DNA from 3 places in the Arthrobacter sp. Cza30 genome. Region 1 is predicted to be linked to each of the others. Evidence: riboswitches for the same ligand, from Rfam matches in the RefSeq annotation. Region 1 holds a riboswitch; each other region holds the start of a gene.
The links. Region 1 has a riboswitch for S-adenosylmethionine ahead of AC5RVZ_RS31245 (acyl-CoA dehydrogenase family protein). Riboswitches for the same ligand answer to the same signal wherever they lie in the genome.

Region 1 (2,259 bases):
GCCGCGACCCGAAGGCTCCGACCCTCTCCGACTACAAGCGCCAGATCCGCGAGCCCGTGGACGCTGAACTGCTGGAGCTGGTGGGACGTTGGATCTCCGAGCAGGCGGACTCGGCTTCCGGCGCGGCTGGAACGCCTGCCACCGGGCAGTTGGCTGGCTAGTCACCGGCTGCCCGGATGGCCCGGGCTGCCGGGGGAGGGGTTTATCCGCCTCTCGGTGATGCGGGGTGTGCGGGCGGTTCCGGTGCCGAAGAGTCGCAGGTAGGGTGGCGCCATGGCACACCAAAATGACCCCGAGGTCGTCTACCGGCTGCTGAGCACGCCGGGCCGCTGGGCCGTCGTCGGCCTGTCCACGAACCCGCACCGGGTGGCCATGCGCATCTCCCGGTACCTGATGGACCAACTGGACATGGAAGTCGTCCCCGTCAACCTGCAGGGCGACGACGTCCTCGGTCTGACCGGTTACCAAAAGCTCGGGGACATTCCCGGCGAGATCGACGTGGTGGACTGCTTCGTGAACTCGCAGAAGGTGGGCCCGGTGGTGGACCAGGCTATCGAAATCGGTGCCAAGGCGGTGTGGCTCCAACTGGGCGTGGTCGACGAAGCCGCCGCGGAACGGGCCAGGGCGGCGGGCCTGGACGTCGTCATGGATACCTGCCCAGCCATCGAGGCCCCGCGCCTCGGCCTCTAGGTCGGGCGCCCGTAACATTGCGCCGCGGAACGTCACGGCCTGTCACGTGCTTCCGTGCGCCGGATCGGCCCCGGCATACTCGACTCCGAGATCAAGAGTCCCAACGACAAGCTCTGGCTGGTTGGGCGGCAACCCTCTCCCGTAGCGGGGTGCCCCAGATGAGGATCCGGCCGCGCACAACACCGTGCCCGGCAAGTACGGCCCCCTCCGGGCTGCGTCCCCAACCGTGACGGTTGCTGCGCCGCGGCCCTGCGGGAGCCCCGCCTTGAGGAGCCGACATGACCGCCGTCGTGACCGAAAACAACCCGCAGACCCGCCGATCCCCGTGGACCGGACAGGCCACCGCCGAGGAACTGGCCCACTGGCAGCAGATAGCCGAAGGCGTTGCCGCCGCGCTGGCGCCGGACGTGCTGGAGCGCGACCGCCGCAACGCCGACCCACACGCCGAGGTGGAACTGCTGCGCAACTCCGGGCTGCTCAACCTGATCATCCCGGCCGCATGGGGCGGCGAGGGCGGGCACTGGGAAAGCGCGCTGCACGCCGTGCGCATCCTGGCCCGCACCGACGCGTCGATCGCGCAAATACTCGGTTACCACTACGCCAATCAGGGCGCGGTCGTCTTCTACGGTGATCCGCAGGTGCAGGAGCGCCTGCTCCGCCGCTCCGCACGGGGACGCTGGTCCTGGGGCGACTCCGTGAACCCGGTGGACCCGAATTTAGAACTGGTTCCCGACGGCGACGGCTACCGGCTGAATGGCACCAAGCACTTCTCCACCGGCGCCTCCGTCGGCGACGTCATCCTGGTCAACGCCGTGATCGCGGCCGGACTGCAGCAGGGCAAGTTCCTGGCCCTCGCGCTGGAGCATGACCGGACGGGGATCGGATACCTCGGGGACTGGGATGCGCTCGGCCAGCGGCTCTCGGCCAGTGGTTCGGTGAAGTACGACGGCGTGCAGGTCACCGCCGCGGACATCATCGGCGAGGTAGGGGAGGAGCCTTTCTCGACGCTGGTCACCCCCTACATCCAGCTGGCCTTCGGCAACCTCTACCTGGGCATCGCGCAGGGGGCGCTGGACCGCGGGCGCCGGATCACGCTGGCGCGCCGGAACTCCTGGTTCCTCAGCACGCAGGAGACCTATGCCCAGGATCCGCTGACACAGCGGGTTTACGGCGAGCTGGTCTCGCGGGTTGCCGCGGTGGAAGCCCTGGCCGACCGAACGAACGCCAGGTTCGACGCTGTTATTGCCGCCGGCGCGCAGCTGAGCGCGGAAGCCCGGGCGGACATCGCGCTCGAGATTGCGCGGCTCAAGGTTGTGTCCACCGAGGTGGGTGTGGACGTGGCGAACCGCATCTTCGAGACCACTGGCTCGTCCTCCGCGAAAACCGAGGTCGGGCTGGACATCTTCTGGCGCAACATCCGCACCCACACGCTGCACGACCCGGTCGACTACAAGAAGGTCGAGGTCGGCGCCAACTACCTGCTCGGCGACGTCCAACCGATTTCGCTCTACACCTGAGCGGCGCAGCCCGCGCCTGCGGGTCACCTCCTGACCGTCCGCAGCCCGCGGG
Region 2 (2,259 bases), on a different contig from region 1:
CGCACATCGCCCAGGTTGGCCACGTGCGAGTGCAGTTCAAGGCCGTCCACAAAGCGCTTGCCGGCCTCGATGCCGCCCTTGATTTCGAACGCGACGATGGCGCCGGTCCCCTTCGGGCCGTACTTGCGGCCGCGCTCGTACCAGGGGCTGGAGGGCAGGCCGAGGTATGCGACGGAGGCAACGTCGTCGTGCTCTTCCAGGAATTCGGCCACCTTCTGCGCGTTGGCCACATGCCGCTCCACGCGCAGGCTCAGCGTCTCCAGCCCCTGGGCAATCAGGAACGCATTGAACGGCGAGATGGCGGACCCCAGGTCGCGCAGCAACTGCACCCGGGCCTTGAGGATGTAGGCCAGGTTGGCGCCCAAAGCGCCGTTGACGCCGAGGTCGCGGGCGAAGACCAGCCCGTTGTAGGTGTCGTCCGGCGTGTTAAACCCGGGGAACTTCTCCGGGTCGGCGGCGAAATCGAACGTTCCGGCATCAACGATCACGCCGCCGATCGCCGTCCCGTGGCCGCCGAGGTACTTGGTGGCCGAGTGGAGCACGATGTCGGCCCCCCACTCGATCGGGCGGATCAGGTACGGGGTAGACAAGGTGTTGTCCACGATCAGCGGCACGCCGTTTTCGTGGGCTATGGCGCTGACCGACTCCAGGTCCAGCACGTCCTGGCGCGGGTTGGAAACGACCTCGCCGAAGAACGCCTTGGTATTCGGCTTGACGGCATCGCGCCACTGCTGCAGGTTGTCCGGATCCTCGACGAAGGTGACCTCGATGCCGAACTTGGGCAGCGTGGTGCGCAGCAGGTTGTAGGTGCCGCCGTACAGGCTGGGGCTGGCCACGATATGGTCGCCGGCCTCGGCCAGGTTGAGGATAGAGAACGTCGACGCGGCCTGGCCCGAAGCAAGCAGCAGGGCGCCGACGCCGCCCTCCAGGTTGGCGATCCGGGTCTCGACCGCTTCCTGGGTGGGATTGCCGATCCTGGTGTAGATGGGCGCCAGTTCGGACAGGGCGAACCGGTCGGCCGCGCTCTGCGCGCTGGGGAACACGAACGAGGTGGTCTGGTAGATCGGCAGTGCGCGGGCGCCCGTGGCGGCGTCCGGCTCCTGCCCTGCGTGGATCTGACGGGTTTCAAAGGACCAATCGGCATTGGACATGGTGCAACTCCTTCACTGGAAGGGGCCATCCGGGATCCGGCCGTGCCGGCATGTCTGTCCCGGGTGTGACCCGCGCTTGCGCACCGCCTTGTGGCGGCTGCCTGGTCTTCACCCGGGGCACCCCACCGCGGTTGGAGGGTTGCCGGCCAGCAAACCGGGGTTTTGCGCTGGCACTCATGACCTGCCTCCAGTCTCCGCAGACAGGCCGGCGGCCGCAACAATATGACACCTTATGACTGGGCACCCAGCTCCGGGCGGTCTGTCCGACCGTCCGCACGTCAAGCTGCCGGGGCGTGTCGGGCACGGCGGAATTGCTGCCGGGAACGGCGCGCCTTGCACGAGCCGCAAGCTGAGTGACTTAGGTCACCCTAAGTCGAGAGCGGGTTCACAAAGTGCCAAGATAATGCCATGCGCTTCGACCATGTTTCTTATGCTGCTGAACCCGACGGTCTGGCTGCCACCTCAGAGCGGATCGCCCAAGCCCTGGGCATCGACGCCGTCAAGGGCGGGGTTCACCCTCGCTTCGGCACCCGCAATATGATCTTCCCCCTCACCGGCCACCATTACCTGGAGGTGGTGGAGGTGCTCGACCACCCCGCTTCCGACAAAGCCCCCTTTGGCCAGGCAGTGCGGGCGCGGTCGGAAGCCGGCGGCGGCTGGATGGGCTGGTGCGTGGCGGTCGACGACCTGACCCCGTTCGAAGAACGGCTGGGCCGCCACGCGGTTCCCGGCAACCGCAAGTTCCCGGATGGGCAGGAACTGAGCTGGCAGCAGATCGGGATCAAGGGCCTCATCGCCGACCCGCAGGTGCCCTACATGTTGCGCTGGGATGACGGCACCGAATCGCTGCACCCGTCCAACGCCCGCCCCGCCACGGTCAAGCTGATCGGCCTGACCATCGCCGGCTCTTCCGACCGGGTGGCGGACTGGCTGGGCACCCCGGTCGACGGCCTGCTGGACGACGTCAAGGTCGCATGGTCGGCGCCGAACGGTACGCCGGGCATCCTGTCCGTCCGCTTCGAAACCGCCAACGGGATCGTCGAACTGTAAGTCCTTGCGGCATCGCTCCGTTTCGGGCGTCCGCTCCACTTTATAGAAGGAGCAGACG
Region 3 (2,259 bases), on a different contig from region 1:
GCGGCGCTGGATGAACCGCTGGCGGTGAACCAGCTGGAAATGAGCCTGTACCGACGCGACTGGCTGGAGTCGGGGGTGCTGGTGAACCACCCGGAGGGAACGGGGATCGGCTTCCCGCACGGCACCCTGGAATACTGCGCCGCCCACGGGGTGGAGCTGCAGGCCTGGGGCGCGCTGGCCCAGGGCCGGTACAGCGGGCGCGCGGCAGCGGAGGCCGCGATACCGGATGCTTCCGCGCCCGCGGATGCCACAGCCCCGGCCGACCATGCAACGGCAGCCCTGGTCACGGAACTTGCCCGGGACAAGGGCTGCCCGCCCGAAGCCGTGGTGCTGGGCTGGCTGCTGCGGCATCCGGCAGGCATCCGGCCGGTCGTCGGCACCAGCAGCCCGGACCGGATCCGGGCCTGTGCCGAGGCGGAGGCGGTTGGAGCATCGATGACCCGCGAGGAGTGGTACTCCCTGTGGGTGGCGGCCCGCGGCAGGCCGCTGCCGTAGCTGCCCGCGGCTCGCCCAGCCCGCTGCCGGCTGGGCCGGGACCAAGCGTCCTAGACGAAGGCCGGCTGTTCCAACCGGCGGAATGCGGAATCGTGGAAGACGAGCGGCTCGTGCGTGCCGTCGTGCGTGGACAGGCCGTGCACCTGCAGCAGCACGACGTGGTGGTCCCCGGCCGGGACTTCCTGGTGCACCGAGCAGTCCAGCCAGAGCGCCGCGTCGTTGAGGAAAAGCGCGCCGTCGTCCGTGCCGTGCAGGCTCAGGCCGGCAAAGCGGTCCCCGTTCTTGGACGCGATCTGGCGGCAGACGCCGTCGTGCCCGGTGCCGAGGACCGAGACGCCGATCCGGTCGGCCCGGCGGACCAGCGGCCAGGTCCGTGAGGTGTTTTGCACGGCGAACATCACCAGCGGCGGCTCGAGGGAGACGCCCACGGTGAACGAGGAGGCGACGATGCCCTGCGGCTCGCCGTCGATGATCGCGCACAGCGCCGCGATGCCCGAGGGGAAGCGGCCGAAGGCTGAGCGCAACGTGTTGGGGGTCAGGTCATGGTGTAGCGACATGGCGTCCTTGGGGCTTGGGCGCATCCGCTGCGGCCGAGCTGCTGCGGGTGGATACGCGTACTTGCCTGCCGACATACCCGGCGGGCCGAATCATCACCTGGAGCACCCCGCTACGGTAGAGGGTTGCCGGCCAACCAGCCAGGGCTGTGAAGTTGGCGCTCTTGATTCGCCTCCACGCTAAGAGCGGGGAAGGGCCTGGGTCAAACGCCGGTAACAGTTCGTCAAATGCAGCGTTTTACCGGCGGCAGCCGCGCGACGGCTGCCCCGACGGTTGCGGCGCTACGGCTGCGGCCCACGGGCGGCCGCCGCCACGGCTACTGTGCGGCGGCGCCGGCGCGCACGGTCTGCCGCCGGAACGGATGCGCCGGGTAAACGCCCAGGAGGCGGATCTCGGTGGTGAAGAAGTCCAGTTCCTCGAAGGCGTGGACCATGGCAGGATCGTCCGGGTGGCCTTCGACGTCCACCATGAACATGGTGGCGGCAAACTCGCCGCCGACCATGTAGCTCTCCAGCCTGGTCATGTTGATGCCGTTGGTGGCGAAACCGCCCAGCGCCTTGTAGAGCGCCGACGGCACGTTCCGCACGCGGAACACGAAGCTGGTCACCGCCGGACCGGGAAGTTCCTCGCGGGACGGGACCGGCCGGCGGTCGGCCAGCACCACGAACCGTGTGGTGTTCGTCGGATCGTCTTCGACCTTTTCCGCGAAAACCTCCAGACCGTAGAGTTCGGCGGCCATCGGCGGTGCCAGGGAGACCTTGGTCGGGTCGTTCCATTCGGCCACCTCCCGGGCCGAACCCGCGGTGTCGCCGGCGATGACCGGAGTGAGCCCGAGCCTGCGGATCAGCTTGCGGCACTGGCCCAAGGCGTGGATGTGGCTGTGCACCTCCCGGGCCTGCTCCACGGTGGCCCCGCGTACGCCCAGCAGGCTGAACCGGATGGGCAGGAAGAATTCCTCCACAATCTGCAGGGTGGTCTTCGGCAGCAGCGCGTGGATGTCCGCCACCCGGCCGGCGATCGAGTTGTCGATGGGGATCATGGCCAGTTCGGCCTCGCCGCCGGTGACGGCAGCGAACGCATCCTCGAAGCTGGCACACGGCACCGCGTCCCAACCGGGGCGCACTTCCAGGCAAGCCATGTGGGAGTTCGAGCCGGGTTCACCTTGGTACGCAATTGCAGGAGCCATGGGCGAAATTATCCCACCGGGGC

Region 2: another riboswitch for S-adenosylmethionine. It lies ahead of AC5RVZ_RS23510 (bifunctional o-acetylhomoserine/o-acetylserine sulfhydrylase); the one in region 1 lies ahead of AC5RVZ_RS31245 (acyl-CoA dehydrogenase family protein).
Region 3: another riboswitch for S-adenosylmethionine. It lies ahead of AC5RVZ_RS06960 (flavin reductase family protein); the one in region 1 lies ahead of AC5RVZ_RS31245 (acyl-CoA dehydrogenase family protein).

Annotation. Positions count from the first base shown of each region.
Region 1 covers NZ_JBNHGA010000014.1:71,345-73,603, forward strand. The annotation lists gene AC5RVZ_RS31235 (alpha/beta hydrolase) at 1-161, shown strand, start outside; gene AC5RVZ_RS31240 (CoA-binding protein) at 274-690, shown strand; SAM riboswitch class IV at 780-894, shown strand; gene AC5RVZ_RS31245 (acyl-CoA dehydrogenase family protein) at 969-2,207, shown strand.
Region 2 covers NZ_JBNHGA010000007.1:143,275-145,533, forward strand. The annotation lists gene AC5RVZ_RS23510 (bifunctional o-acetylhomoserine/o-acetylserine sulfhydrylase) at 1-1,151, opposite strand, end outside; SAM riboswitch class IV at 1,219-1,333, opposite strand; gene AC5RVZ_RS23515 (VOC family protein) at 1,560-2,201, shown strand.
Region 3 covers NZ_JBNHGA010000002.1:360,053-362,311, reverse strand. The annotation lists gene AC5RVZ_RS06965 (aldo/keto reductase) at 1-495, shown strand, start outside; gene AC5RVZ_RS06960 (flavin reductase family protein) at 546-1,052, opposite strand; SAM riboswitch class IV at 1,105-1,219, opposite strand; gene AC5RVZ_RS06955 (prephenate dehydratase) at 1,367-2,236, opposite strand.